DNA from 2 places in the Rahnella sp. BIGb0603 genome. Region 1 is predicted to be linked to the other one. Evidence: predicted binding sites of a transcription regulator. Region 1 holds the regulator's gene; the other holds the start of a gene.
The links. The regulator PhoB, encoded in region 1, activates phosphate uptake and scavenging genes when phosphate is short. The targets are predictions, from matches to a motif close to CTGTCATAAAACTGNCNNAT.
Positions count from the first base shown of each region.

Region 1 (7,430 bases):
TAACAAAACCGCTGGAGAACGGCACCGTCTGGTAAGCGTCAACCGCAGGCATGGACTGACCGGCAGGCCATAGCAGTGCAGCGATACCCAGCGCGCCCAGCGCCACCATTTTCAGCGGTGCAAGGAAATGCCCGACGGTATCGAGCAGACGGCCCGGATACAGGGAGATACCAATCACCAGAGCGAAATAAATCACGCTGTAAATCAGCAGAGGCAGCGGGCCGTCACCGGTCATCGGTGCGATACCGACTTCAAAGGAAACCGTCGCCGTACGTGGTGTGGCAAACAGCGGGCCCACAGCCAGATAACAGACAGTCGCCAGAAGAATACCGGCACCACGACCAATAGGCGTACTCAGGGCGTCAACACCGCCACCGACGCGCGCAAGCGCAATCACGGTCATCACAGGAAGCCCTACCGCCGTGATCATAAACCCGGCAGCTGCCCACCAGACTTCATGACCGGCCTGCAAGCCTACCATCGGCGGGAAAATGATGTTTCCTGCCCCGACGAATAAGGCGAAGGTCATGAAACCCAGCGCCAGAATATCTTTATTTGTTAAACGAGTACTCATGATTGGTGTCGTGTTGCCTGTTCAAATGAATAAAGTGTCCGATGCTGTCGTCGTGCTACTCCGTCAGAAGGATGAATGGCGTTGTCATAGCCAGAGAACACCAATGTGAGGATCGGAGTGAGCTAAAAACGCCTGATGATATGCAGATGATTACGTTGTTATGCAGGGAGTATCGAGCGACAGCGGGGCTTAAGGTAAACGTTTATAGCGTAGAAAGGCAAGCCGTGATCGAAAAAGCAGAGTGTTCAACCAGATTAATACGGCAAAGCAGTAACAATCACTAAATACCTTCCAAAACACGCAATATGATATGTATGATTTTTGAACGAACAAAGCACAAGATATGCTCCGATAAGATTAAAAATGCGTGAAATCACCATCCACAGGTCATTTCACGCACAATATCCAGCATTTTTACGAGGGCAAAATTTAGCCGCTTTCCGGATTTACCAGACGCGGGCGGCGATATCCACCACCAGTTTAAGTTTTTCCCACTGCTGCGCTTCGGTCAGGCTATTGCCTTCTTCCGTAGACGCGAAGCCACACTGCGGGCTCAGGCAAATCTGGTTAATGTCCAGATATTCAGCCGCCTCTGCGATCCGTGCTTCCACGGTTTTCGCCAGCTCAAGTTCACCGGATTTGGTGGTGATCAGCCCCAGAACCGCCTGCTGATGACCTTTTTTGATGAAACGCAGTGGCTCAAAACCGCCTGAACGTTCATTGTCATATTCCAGGAAGAAGGCGTCGATATTCACACCGCCAAACAGAATCTCTGCCACCGGCTCATAGCCACCTTCAGAAATCCAGGTTGAACGGAAGTTACCGCGGCAAACATGCAGGCCAATCACCAGATCGTCAGGTTTACCGGCGATGGCTTTGTTGAGCACGTCAGCGTAAGTACGTGCTAACTCTTCCGGAGAGTCACCCCGTTCGCGGATTTGTTTCTTCTGATCTTCAGAACACAGATACGCCCAGACGGTATCGTCGAGTTGCAGATAACGACAGCCGGCATCGTAAAAAGCTTTGATCGCGTCCCGGTAAACCTGTGCCAGATCGTCAAAATAGTCTTTCAGATCAGGATAAACGTCTTTGCTGATAGCATTTCGGCCACCGCGAAAATGCATCACGCTCGGGCTGGGAATAGTCATTTTCGGCACAGCCGTTCCGCTGATACTTTTCAGGAAACGGAAATCTTCCAGCATCGGGTGCGAACCAAAACCGAGTTTGCTCACCACTTTGATACTGCGCGCTTTCGTCTGTACGCCGTTGAACTGGATCCCCTGAACCGCATCATAACCTTCCACCCCTTCCAGGCCTTCGAAGAAGTCAAAGTGCCACCACGCACGGCGGAACTCGCCATCCGTCACCACCTGCAGACCGGCTTCACGCTGCAAATCCACCACACGGCGGATTTCAGTGTCTTCCACCGCGCGCAGCTGTACTGCATTAATTTCACCGGCCTGAAACTGTTTGCGGGCTTCTTTGATCGCGGCCGGACGCAGGAAACTGCCAACGACGTCAGCGCGGAACGGAGGGGTAGTACGTTGCATGAAAACTCCTTATGGCATCACGCCCCTGGCGGAATGCGAATGATTTACAAAGTAAATAATTACGTTGCGTTATTTATAGACATCTGGATGTCTAAACGGCTTTAAGGCCATACTGTCATGCAGCCTCTTCACTCACAACAGAGGAATTTTCATGGGACGTGAAATAAATTCATGATCATCAGGCAGAATCGCGCCATAAATAGAAATGAAAAAGCCTGCTATCGGCTGATAACAGACTTTATGTAAATTGCTGAAATTAAGGTTTTACGGTGACCGGGGAGTCTGAACCCTGAGGAACAATCAATTTTGGTGCCAGCGTGAACATAAACCGCGTGCCGACGCCGACTTCGCTGAGAACTTCGAGTTTCGAATTATGGTGGCTGAGCGCATGTTTTACGATGGCGAGCCCCAGTCCGCTGCCGCCGGTCTGGCGTGAGCGCGCCTTATCCACACGGTAAAAACGTTCGGTCAGACGCGGTAAGTGCTGCGGCGCAATGCCCGGCCCGTTGTCACTTATCTGAAACTGCGCGCCATGTTGAATTTGCTGCCAGCTGACTTCAATCCGCGTGCCCGGCGGGGTGTGATTCACGGCGTTATACACCAGATTCGATACCGCACTGCGCAGCTGATCTTCATTGCCAAAGACTTTCAGCTTTTCGTTTACGCGAAACACCACTTCATGTTTCCCGCCGCTTAACGTCTGCACTTCCCGCTCAAGCATGCTGAGCATCACCGGAATATCGACCTTCTCGTGCATATCGATATTGGCGGATGCTTCGATTTTCGACAGGGTCAGAAGCTGCTTCACCAGCCCGTCCATACGCCTCGTCTGCTCCTGCATCGTATCCAGCGCTTTGGTGCGGAACGGCTCTTCCAGCTTGGCGTCTTCCATCATTTCCAGATACCCCTGCAACACAGTGAGCGGCGTGCGAAGTTCATGGCTGACGTTGGCAAAGAAGTTACGTCGCGCGCCTTCGAGCTGACGCATCTGCGTGACGTCACGCGCCACCATCAGAAGCTGCCCCTCGGAATACGGCATCACGCGAAACTCGACGTAATGTTCATTATTGAGTTGCAGATTCAGGGCACGGCTGAAGTCACGGGTCTGGATCCAGGTGCGGAATTCCGGATAACGCAGCAGGTTAAAAATATGCTGGCCGTTATCTTCCGGCCAGCGGAAACCGAGCAGATCCTGCGCCAGTCCGTTACACCAGAAGATATTGCCTTCTTCCGTCGCCAGAACCACCGCATCCGGCAGCGATTCGGCACCGCTGCGGAAACGTTTGATCAACTGACCTAATTCACGACGACGTCGCCGGTTACGCATCTGCATCTGGTTCAGCCCGTAAAACAGCGGTTCCCAGCTCCAGCGCCCGTTCGGCGGGGTGATGCTGCGGTCAAGCCACAGCCAGTGAGAGAGTTTAAGCTGATTGTAATAATTCCAGCCCAGCGCCGCGACCAGCGACGCAAAGAGGAGCCAGCCGAAATGGCCGACGAAAATTCCGAGGATCAGGGCTGGCAGACAAAAGAGAAAAAATTCGCCGGCCAGACGTTTCCATGACAAACGTTCTAACACACAGGTTCTCCGCTGTGGGGGACTCAATAACGCGTTGAGAAACGATATCCGGTACCACGAACAGTCTGGATCATTCTGTCATGTCCACTGGTTTCCAGCGCTTTACGCAAACGACGAATATGCACGTCTACCGTGCGATCTTCCACATAAACGTTAGTGCCCCACACGTTATTGAGCAACTGTTCTCTGCTGTAAACGCGTTCGGAATGGGTCATAAAGAAGTGTAACAACTTAAATTCGGTCGGCCCCATATCGAGCGCCTGCTCGTTGGCCATCACCCGGTGAGACGACGGATCCAGACTGAGCCCCTGCATGTCGATCACTTCTTCGACCGCCATTGGCGAAATCCGGCGCATCACCGCTTTAATACGGGCAACCAGTTCTTTTGGTGAAAACGGTTTAGTGATGTAATCATCGGCACCGACTTCCAGGCCGCGCACCCGATCTTCTTCTTCACCGCGAGCGGTCAGCATCATCACCGGAATTTCGCGGGTCAGTGCTTCACGTTTAAGGTGCTTAATAAACTGAATACCGGAACCGCCGGGTAGCATCCAGTCGAGCAGGATCAGTTCTGGGTAAGGTTCCACTAACTGGCCAATCGCTGAATCAAAATCTTCAGCTTCTACTGCCTGATATCCATTCTGTTCCAGTACAAAACACACCATTTCACGGATTGGAGCTTCGTCTTCAACCACCAATATACGTCTAGCCATCGTAGGTCCTGCCAATAGGTTAGCGATCTTTTATTTGATTGCGGGCGCCATTATGCGTCAGTTTTGTGACAGATTTATGAATGAAAATGATGGTTCATTTAAGGCAAATATGACAGATAAATTCCCGCCATCCTGCTGAAATTGGTCTGATTTATCGGGGACAGGTTCCCCCGCCGACGTTTATACTTTGCACCATTGTCGTCATACAGGGTTCACACGGGAGTCTCATGCGCCTGATCCACACCTCCGACTGGCACCTCGGCCAGTACTTTTTTACCAAAAGCCGCGCCGCTGAACATCAGGCATTTTTGCGCTGGCTGACCGGTCAGGTGCAGCAGCATCAGGTGGACGCCGTCATTGTCGCCGGGGACATCTTTGATACCGGTTCGCCGCCCAGTTACGCCCGCGAGTTGTACAACCGCTTCGTGGTGGAATTACAACAAACCGGCTGTCAGCTGGTGGTGCTGGCCGGGAATCACGATTCCGTCGCCACCCTCAATGAATCCCGCGAACTGCTTTCGTGCCTGAATACACGGGTGATCGCCACCGTAGGCGAAAATCTGGAGGAACAGGTTTTAGTGCTGAACACGCGTGAAGGCCAGCCCGGCGCGGTGTTGTGTGCCATTCCGTTTTTGCGTCCGCGCGATTTACTCGCCAGCCAGGCCGGACAGTCCGGCAGCGACAAACAGCTCGCGTTGCAGGAAGCCATTGCGGCGCATTATGACGCGCTATATCAGGCCGCACTGGCGAAGCGTCAGAAACTTGGTATGCCGTTGCCCATTATCGCTACCGGCCATCTGACCACCGTCGGCGTCAGCACGTCTGACTCCGTGCGCGACATCTATATAGGCACGCTCGACGCCTTCCCGGCCCAGGCATTTCCGCCGGTAGATTACGTGGCGCTCGGGCATATTCACCGCGCCCAGTGCGTCGCAAAAACCGAACATATCCGTTACAGCGGCTCGCCGATTGCCCTGAGTTTTGACGAACTGAGCAAAGCCAAAAGTGTGTACTTACTCGATTTCGACGGCGCTACGCTTAACGCCATCGACACGCTGGAAATCCCGGTTTTCCAGCCTATGCAGATCATCAAAGGTTCGCTGGCTGAAATCGAAAAACAGCTGGCGCAGTTTGCAGGCGGCGATATGCAAAAGCCGGTCTGGCTGGATATCGAAGTCGCCACGCAGGATTATCTCAGCGATATTCAGCGACGCATTCAGACGCTGACCGCAGATTTGCCGGTGGAAGTCGTTCTGCTGCGCCGCAGTAAAGAACAGCGCATCAGCAGCATCGAACAACAGGAAAAAGAAACGCTCAGCGAGCTGAGCGTCAGTGACGTGTTTGAACGACGTCTGGCGCTGGAACCGGATCCTGATGAGCCGCGTCAGGCGCGGATGCGCACGCTGTTTGCGCAGGTCGTTGAACAGATCACCAGCGGTCAGAATGCGGAGGACGGCGCACAATGAAAATTCTCAGCCTGCGATTAAAAAACCTGAACTCGCTGGAAGGCGAATGGAAAATTGATTTCACCGCTGAGCCGTTTGCCAGCAACGGTTTATTTGCCATCACCGGCCCGACCGGCGCGGGGAAAACCACCCTGCTCGACGCCATTTGTCTGGCGCTTTATCACCAGACACCGCGTCTGAACGTCACGCCGAGTCAGAATGAACTGATGACCCGCCACACCGCCGAATCGCTGGCGGAAGTCGAGTTTGAGGTCAAAGGCATTGGCTACCGCGCGTTCTGGAGCCAGCGCCGGGCCAAAAACTCGCCGGACGGCAATTTACAGGCGCCGAAAGTGGAACTGGCACTGCTGGCCGATGGAAAAATTCTGGCCGACAAAGTGCGCGATAAACTTGATGCCATCGCCGAGCTGACCGGGCTGGATTTTGGCCGTTTCACCAAATCAATGATGCTTTCACAAGGCCAGTTCGCCGCGTTCCTGAATGCCGATGCCAACGACCGCGCGGAATTGCTGGAAGAACTCACCGGCACCGAAATCTACGGGCGGCTTTCTGAGCGCGTGTTTGAACAACATAAAGAAGCCAAAAATCAGCTCGACGGTTTGTATCAGCGTATGGCAGGTATCGAGTTGCTCAGCGAAGAGCAGCGTCAGGCGTTCGAAACGGAACTGGCCGCGCTGAACGCGCAGGAAATTATCCTCAGCCAGCAGGCGCTTCAGCGCCAGCAGGATCTGAACTGGCTGCAACAATGGCAACAGGTGCAGCAAAAATATCAGCAATCTCAGCAGCAGCTGACGGCGGCAGAGCAGGAAAACCTCGCCGCAGCGCCGCAGTTGCAACAACTCGCGCGCAGTGAACCGGCTGAAAAGCTGCGTCCGCTGCTCAGCGACCGGTTGCGCTGTGAGAAAGAAACACAGGAGTTACAGCAAGCGCTCACGCAACTGGTTCAGCAACAGCAACAACAGGCCGCACAGATGACACCGCTGGCTTTGGCGCTGGAACAGGCGAAAACCGCTCGCCAGAAACAGGCCGGAGAGCAGCGCCAGCTACAGACGCTGATGGACGAAAAAGTTCTGCCGCTGGATAGCGAAATTGCCCGGTGGCACAAATCACTGACTGACACGCAGCAGGCCGTCAGTGAAGTACAGAAACAGGCCAGTGAGCATAACGCGACGCTGGCGAAAATCACCGAAGAACGGCAGAAACTGGAGGTACAGAGTCAGCAGCATCAGGCGAAACACACCACGCTGACCGCCGCGCTTGAGACTCAGCAACAGCGTCAGGTTGAACTGGAAAAACAGCAGCCGCTGACGGCGTTGCAGAAGCGGCAATCTGAACTGGCGCAACTGCGTCCGGTACGCCAGCAGCTGTTCTCACTCGCACAGATTTTCCCTCAGCTCGACTCACGTGTCCGTCAGCAGCATCAGGATTTTGCGCAGAATCAGACGGCAATCGCGGAAGAAGAAGAACGCCTTGGCAAAATCCGTCTGCAATGCCAGAAACAGCTCGAGCATCTGAATGATGTCAAAGCGCGGCTGAAAAGCGAGGAACTGA
Region 1 is NZ_JANUEX010000001.1:1,026,311-1,033,740, forward strand. Features, by position in the region: gene brnQ (branched-chain amino acid transport system II carrier protein) at 1-574, opposite strand, end outside; gene M2403_RS04900 (cobalamin-independent methionine synthase II family protein) at 1,021-2,124, opposite strand; gene phoR (phosphate regulon sensor histidine kinase PhoR) at 2,381-3,700, opposite strand; gene phoB (phosphate response regulator transcription factor PhoB) at 3,724-4,413, opposite strand; gene sbcD (exonuclease subunit SbcD) at 4,641-5,879, shown strand; gene sbcC (exonuclease subunit SbcC) at 5,876-7,430, shown strand, end outside.

Region 2 (7,430 bases), on a different contig from region 1:
GTGTGTTACAGGATAAAGGCGTCACCGTACGTCTGAATGAAATGGCCGCTTCTACCCTGAATTTCATCGTGTACGCATGGACCAGCAACGGTGATGCGCAGAACGTGAAATGGGATCTGCTGGAATCGTTCAAACGTGCGCTGGATAAAAACAATATCAATATTGCGTATCCGCAAATGGACGTTCATTTGTATCCGGCGGCCCCTGTCGTTGTGGATAAAAACGTACAGCCTGCGGAATAAAGTCGCGGCTTCTCAAAGGGCGCCTGCGGGCGCCTTTTTTGTGTCTGAAAAATGGGCTCCTCACAAATAAGTCAGGCTAATGACCGATTAGAAATATCCATTTCCTCTAATGACACCAAAGCCCTTACACTGCGCGCAATCTCTGTTATTAACTCTTTAAGGATATTCACGTGCTGGCTATTTTCCTGCAAGGACTGGCGATGAGCGCCGCAATGATTTTACCCCTCGGACCGCAGAATGCGTTTGTGATGAATCAGGGCATTCGCCGCCAGTATCATCTGATGATTGCGTCTTTATGCGCGCTGAGCGATATCGTGCTGATTTGCGGCGGGATATTTGGCGGCAGCGCGCTGCTGAGCAAATCGCCGCTGTTATTAGCGCTGGTAAGTTGGGGCGGCGTGGCATTTCTGCTGTGGTATGGCTGGGGCGCGTTTCGCACGGCATTCAGCAAAAATCCTGAACTGGCACAGGCGGAAGTGGCGAAGCAAAGCCGCTGGAAGATTGTCGTCAGCATGCTGGCGGTGACCTGGCTCAACCCTCACGTTTATCTCGATACGTTCGTCGTATTGGGTAGTCTGGGCGGAAGCCTGAGCCACGACGAACGTTCGTGGTTTGCGCTCGGCGCGGTCAGTGCTTCTGTGCTGTGGTTCTTCGGGCTGGCCATTCTCGCGGCATTACTCGCGCCCTGGTTAAACACCGGGAAAGTGCAGCGCGTCATCAACTTTATTGTTGGCGTAATTATGTGGGGGATTGCCGTACAACTGGCGCGTCAGACCGGCGTATTTTGAGTTTTTACCCGAAAACAGGTTTTTGTCACTAATCTTAGTTTCAGTTGTAACGGTTTATGCTACGGTTTTGCGGATTGATTGAATTAACTATTGCCAGATCTTTGATGATTAATGGAGGCACTGTGAAACTGAAAGCATTGGCTGTAGCAGCGATGTTGGGATTAGGGACTTTACCTTTAGCGTTGCACGCGGCAGAAGTTCCTGCCGGCCCGCACGTGGTGACATCAGGTACGGCAAGCGTTGACGCCACACCGGATATCGCGACGCTGGCCATTGAAGTGAGCGTATCGGCAAAAGATTCCGCGAGCGCCAAGAAACAAGCCGACGATCGTGTGGCGGAATATTTTGGTTTCCTGCAGAAAAACGGAATTGAAAAGAAAGACATCAATGCCGCGAATCTCAGCACACAGCCGGAATATAATTACCTGAAAGACGGCAGTTCAGAGCTGAAAGGCTACCGTGCGGTGCGGCAGGTTCAGGTGACATTGCGTCAGCTGGATAAACTGAACGATTTGCTGGATGGTGCATTAAAATCCGGCCTGAATGAAATCCGTTCTATCGAACTGGGTGTGGCAAATCCTGATCGTTTCCGTGACGAAGCGCGCCAGAAAGCCATTGATAACGCCACACAGCAGGCGAAATCTTTGGCAGAGGGCTTCCACACCAAACTGGGGCCGGTTTACAGCATTCGTTATCACGTCGCCAACTACCAGCCAATGCCGGTTGCGCGCATGTTTAAAGCCGCCGCCGCACCCACGCAAAATGATGCCGCTGAAACCTACGAACAGCAAAGCATTCACTTTGATGATCAGGTCGATGTGGTGTTCGAACTGCAGCCGCAGGCACCCGCACCAGCTCAGTAAATATGACGCCGTAATAATGAAAAACCCGCTCCGGCGGGTTTTTTGTTTTCTGCGGCGCTAAATCAGTCCTGACGCAACACCTGGTGTCCGTGTGCCAGCAGGGCATCGGTGACTTTACGCATCATGCGGCTTTCCGGCGCAAAGCGGTGCCAGTACAGCATCCGGCGCTGGAACAGGCCGGGCGTCAGGTCGATAAGCTCGCCGCTTTCCAGCTCTTTCTCGATTTGCAGATGCGGGATCATACAACAGGTCGTGCCCTGACGTGCCAGCTGCACAAAGGCTTCCGACGAGTTAACGATATGACACGGCACGCTGCCCGGTGACAAATCGAAGTTCTGTTGAAGGAATGCCTGGTGCATATCGTCGAGATGATCAAACGCAACCGCCGGCGCTTTCAGCAGCGCGGAACGGGTGACGCCGTTCGGGAAATACCGATCGGCAAACGGCTTGGAAGCGACAAACAGGTAATCCAGCGCGCCAAGTTGATCGACCAGACAGCTCGGAAGCGGCTGCGGTTGAATACTCACCGCGCCGACCACTTCACCGCGGCGCAGACGTTCCTGCGTCCGGGTTTCATCTTCAACCTGCAAATTCAGGCGGATAGGTGAATCGACCAGCACGGATTTCAGCGCCGGTAACAGCCAGGTTGCCAGGCTGTCGGCGTTAACCGCCAGCGAAAGCAGCAGCGGCGTATCGTTACTGTCGCTGTTACTGTCACTGCCGAGCCACTCTTCTTCCAGCAGTTCCACCTGATGTAACAGGGCCAGTAATTTCTGCCCCTGTTCCGTCGGACGAGGCGGCACGGTACGCACCAGCAGAGGCTGGCCGAACAAATTTTCCAGTTGTTTAATGCGCTGAGAGACCGCCGATTGGGTGATGCAAAGCTTTTGTGCGGCGCGCTCAAAACCGCGCTCACGGATCACCGCGTCCAGTGCCTGTAGCGTTCTATAGTCCGGGCGTTTCATCGGAGTTCTGTCCCTTGGATTTAATTTTATCCGAACACTATGCCACAGATTGTCAGGTTTTGTGGTGAGGAAAATCGGGGCGCTTACAACCCAATTGCACTTAATAAGTGTGATCTGGTCACGCTCTTGTCTGCCCAATCTGCCGGCACATGCTTTATAATCACCGACACTTTTCCGTATTCACGCCACTTACGTTATCAGACAGAGAAGCCATTATGACGCAGGAAGAATTGAAAAAAGCAGTCGGCTGGGCCGCACTGGATTACGTGACTCCGGGCACCATCGTCGGTGTCGGAACCGGATCCACCGCCGCCCATTTCATCGATGCACTGGGTTCGATCAAAGGTCAGATCGAGGGCGCCGTTTCCAGCTCTGACGCTTCAACGGCAAAACTGAAAAGCTTAGGCATTCACGTTTTCGACAGCAACGAAGTGGACTCGCTGGACGTTTACGTTGACGGCGCGGATGAAATCAACGGCTTCATGCAGATGATCAAAGGCGGCGGCGCTGCGCTGACCCGCGAAAAAATCATTGCCGCGATCGCCAAAAAATTCGTCTGTATTGTGGACGCGTCTAAGCAAGTCGATGTGCTGGGTAAATTCCCGCTGCCGGTAGAAGTCATCCCGATGGCGCGTTCTTACGTTGCGCGTGAACTGGTGAAACTCGGTGGTCTGCCGGAATACCGCCAGAACGTTCTGACTGACAACGGCAATATCATTCTCGACGTCCATAATCTGAGCATTCTGGATGCCGTCGCGATGGAAAATAAGATCAACGGAATTGCGGGCGTGGTGACGGTAGGGCTGTTCGCCAACCGTGGCGCCGACGTTGCGCTGGTAGGCACTTCTGAAGGCGTAAAAACTGTCACGCTGAAGTAACCTATCAATAAGCAGAAGATCTGGCTGCTTTTGCTGAAAGCAGCCAGTCATCCCCCTGTCATAACACAATGTTATGAAGATGATAATTTTCTGAATGAATCATCTTTTCTTCAAAAGCCTTAATTTGGTGACTTATGTCACATTTCTCACTATCGCCTCCTGAACGTCTTGCTTTGTAAAATCTAACCAGCAGGAAATGCTGAAAACCAACAGGCGCGGTGAGCCTTCTGCTGTCTGGCAGGCAATCGTTTGTATTGATGATGGCGTATTTTTTGTTATGTTGACTGTGAGCAGTCACCTAGCAGTTCGAATTCAGCCAGAAAAAATATAGGGTCGGGAAATGGCAAAAGTATCACTTGAGAAAGACAAGATTAAATTTTTGTTAGTGGAAGGCGTCCACCAAAGTGCGGTTGATACACTCCGTGCCGCGGGTTACACCAATATTGAATTTCACAAAGGTGCTTTAGATACGGAATCGCTGAAAGAATCGATCCGTGATGCGCACTTTGTTGGACTCCGATCGCGTACTCAGCTGACCGAAGAAGTGTTCCAGGCAGCAGAAAAACTGGTGGCTGTAGGGTGTTTCTGTATCGGTACCAATCAGGTTGACCTGAAAGCGGCAACCCGTCGTGGTATTCCGGTCTTTAACGCACCGTTCTCTAATACCCGTTCCGTCGCCGAAATGGTGCTGGGCGAGATGTTGCTGATGATGCGCGGTATTCCTGAGGCCAACGCCAAAGCGCACCGCGGGATCTGGAACAAACTGGCCGTCGGCTCTTTTGAAGCGCGTGGTAAACGTCTGGGTATTGTCGGCTACGGCCACATCGGTACACAGTTAGGTATTCTGGCGGAAAGCCTGGGGATGCGCGTCTTCTATTACGACATCGAAAGCAAATTGCCGCTGGGTAATGCGCAGCCGATTGCGACTCTGGAAGAACTGCTCAGCACCAGCGACGTCGTGACCCTGCACGTTCCAGAAACGCCAGGCACCAAAAACATGATTTCCGAAGTGCAACTGGCACAAATCAAACAGGGCGCATTGCTGATCAACGCCTCACGCGGCACGGTGATCGACATTCCTGCCCTGTGCAATGCGCTGCGCAGCAAACATCTGTCCGGTGCAGCTATCGACGTCTTCCCGGAAGAACCGGCGACCAACAGCGATCCGTTCAATTCTCCGCTGTGTGAATTCGACAACGTGCTGCTGACGCCACACATCGGCGGTTCTACCATGGAAGCGCAGGAAGGCATAGGCCTGGAAGTGGCGGGCAAACTGGCGAAATACTCTGACAACGGTTCGACTTTGTCCGCGGTTAACTTCCCGGAAGCCTCTTTGCCAGCGCATACCGAGAAAGCCAGCCGTTTGCTGCATATCCACGAAAACCGTCCGGGTGTGCTGACCAGCATCAACCAGATTTTCGCGGAGCAGGGGATCAACATTGCAGCACAGTATCTGCAAACCAGCCCGGAAGTCGGTTATGTGGTTATCGATGCTGAAACGGATGTCACAACGTTGAACACCGCGCTGCAACTGATGAAAGCGATTCCGGGCACGATCCGTGCGCGCTTGCTTTATTGAGAGATCTGCGCAGTAACAGATTATAAACCGCCGAAAGGCGGTTTTTTTATGCTATTTCCCGCAGACGGGAAGATCTTACCGGATGAGTCGTTTGCCAGATTGCTCAAGGCGTTGAGCCGATGACGGGCGCCATCTCAGGGCACTTCACGAAAATGTCAGAAGTAAAAGAACAGGCTGACCAGACCACAGAGGATCAGTGAAGACAGGGTGATTTCGAACTGGAAGCGGCGCAGCATCATCCACAGTACCTCAGGATAAAAACTGGAGAAAAAAACACCCGGCGAACCGGGTGTAAATTTAGCATTTCTGGTAATTGCGAGTTAATACCTCACAAAGACTTCTTGGTAACTTCTTATGCTGCTGGGGTTGCTTTTGTAGCCGGAGCAGCTTTCTTAGCATGTTTCACGTGTTTTTTAGCAGCCTGCGCTTTCTGCGCTACCGGAGCAGCTTTCTTAGCATGTTTCACGTGTTTTTTAGCAGCCTGCGCTTTCTGCGCTACCGGAGTTGCTTTCTTAGCATGTTTCACGTGTTTCTTAGCAGCCTGCGCTTTCTGCGCTACCGGAGCAGCTTTCTTAGCGTGTTTCACGTGTTTTTTAGCAGCCTGGGCCTTCTGGGCTACCGGAGCAGCTTTCTTAGCGGCTTTTTTGTGTTTTTTAGCAGCCTGCGCTTTCTGAGCGACTTTCTTGTGAGTCTTGTGTTTAGTTACATGCTTGGCCGCAGGCGCAGCGGTCGTTGCAGCAGCAGGTGCCGGAGTAGCGGTTGTTTCAGCAGCGAAAGCGACAGAAGACAGACCCATTGCAGCGGCTACAACCAGAGCTAATACTTTTTTCATGTTTAATTCCTCAGAGATATCGGTTTATGTGTCTGCCCCACTGCGGGGCCGTTGAGAAGATAATAGACATGACGGAATTTATTGTCCGTGAGGGATTGGTTTCGGCGTGTAACGGTATGTATAAGGGAAATTTTCTGAGGGGAGTATTCTCTGAGAGGAGTATCAACAGTCAGCCTATCTTCACCACGTCCACACTTTGCCCGGCGTGATCACTTGCGGCAAAGGCACATCCCAGTGCTCCACCGGCAAGACGTCCACCTGCTGGCAATCATGCGCTAAGCCAATCGGATACGGCCCGCCATCCCGCCAGTGCTCCAGCGTGCGGTCGTAGAACCCTCCACCCATACCCAGACGTTGTCCGTGGCGGTCAAACGCGACCAGCGGCGTCAGGATGATATCCAACTGAGACAATGGCACAACCTGTGTGATATCAAGTTGTGGCTGGAGGATTTTAAGACGATTGCGTACCAGCGGTGTTTCAGGCGCATAGCGCAGGAACAACAGATGGTGAGGGGAAAACGGATGCAGCACCGGCAGACAGAGCTCTTTTCCTTCCTGCCACAGGCGCTGAATCAGCGGTGTGGTATCAAGCTCTCCGTCGAAGGACAGAAAAACTGAAATCGTGGTGGCAGACTGAATTTCAGGGTGCGCGGCAACGCGATCTGCGGCCTGAAGGGCAAACTCTGTTTGCTGACCGGCAGTCAGATTTTTTCTACGCTGGCGAATTTCAGTGCGAATATTTTGTCGGGCAGAAGTAAAAAGAGGAGTGTGCGACATAGATACAAACACCAGAAAGGGATGTACCGAAAAGAAAGGGGAATCTCCGAGATGCCGTCGCAGGCTGTAACCCTTGAACCCATGGTTCAAGGTGAACGTGCTGTCGCAATCTTTAGGCTTCTCGGACGGACCGAGCATGCGCACCGATTACGGATCATCACATTCTGTTGGTACTAATTATCGGCTCAGGGGACGGGCCCGCTGGCGAACATCTCAGAGAAATTTTTTACCGCTTCTGACTGGCCTGTGACGAGCCACATCAGCAACGTGTGTTATTCGAAAGGCGCCCCTTCACGTTCAGAGATCCGGCCTTGTTCGAGCAATGCCTGCTCGATGGTTTGTTGCAGCATCCGGATACGTTGTTCCATATTGGATGCGTAATCGCGCGTTTTCAACCTTTCCTGAGCAAGTTCGTGACATACGTTCAATGCCGCGATGAAAACCAGTTGCTCTGTATTGGTGACTCTAGTGCGAACTTTAAGATCTTGCAACCGCTGATTAAGATC
Region 2 is NZ_JANUEX010000004.1:57,537-64,966, reverse strand. Features, by position in the region: gene mscS (small-conductance mechanosensitive channel MscS) at 1-242, shown strand, start outside; gene argO (arginine exporter ArgO) at 413-1,030, shown strand; gene M2403_RS11670 (oxidative stress defense protein) at 1,153-1,893, shown strand; gene M2403_RS11665 (LysR family transcriptional regulator ArgP) at 1,956-2,858, opposite strand; gene rpiA (ribose-5-phosphate isomerase RpiA) at 3,074-3,736, shown strand; gene serA (phosphoglycerate dehydrogenase) at 4,077-5,315, shown strand; gene asr (acid resistance repetitive basic protein Asr) at 5,668-6,147, opposite strand; gene M2403_RS11645 (5-formyltetrahydrofolate cyclo-ligase) at 6,328-6,924, opposite strand; RNA gene ssrS (6S RNA) at 6,964-7,147, opposite strand; gene zapA (cell division protein ZapA) at 7,197-7,430, opposite strand, start outside.
Region 2: serA (phosphoglycerate dehydrogenase) is a predicted target of PhoB. The motif match lies at 3,792-3,811, and genes of this name have one in related genera.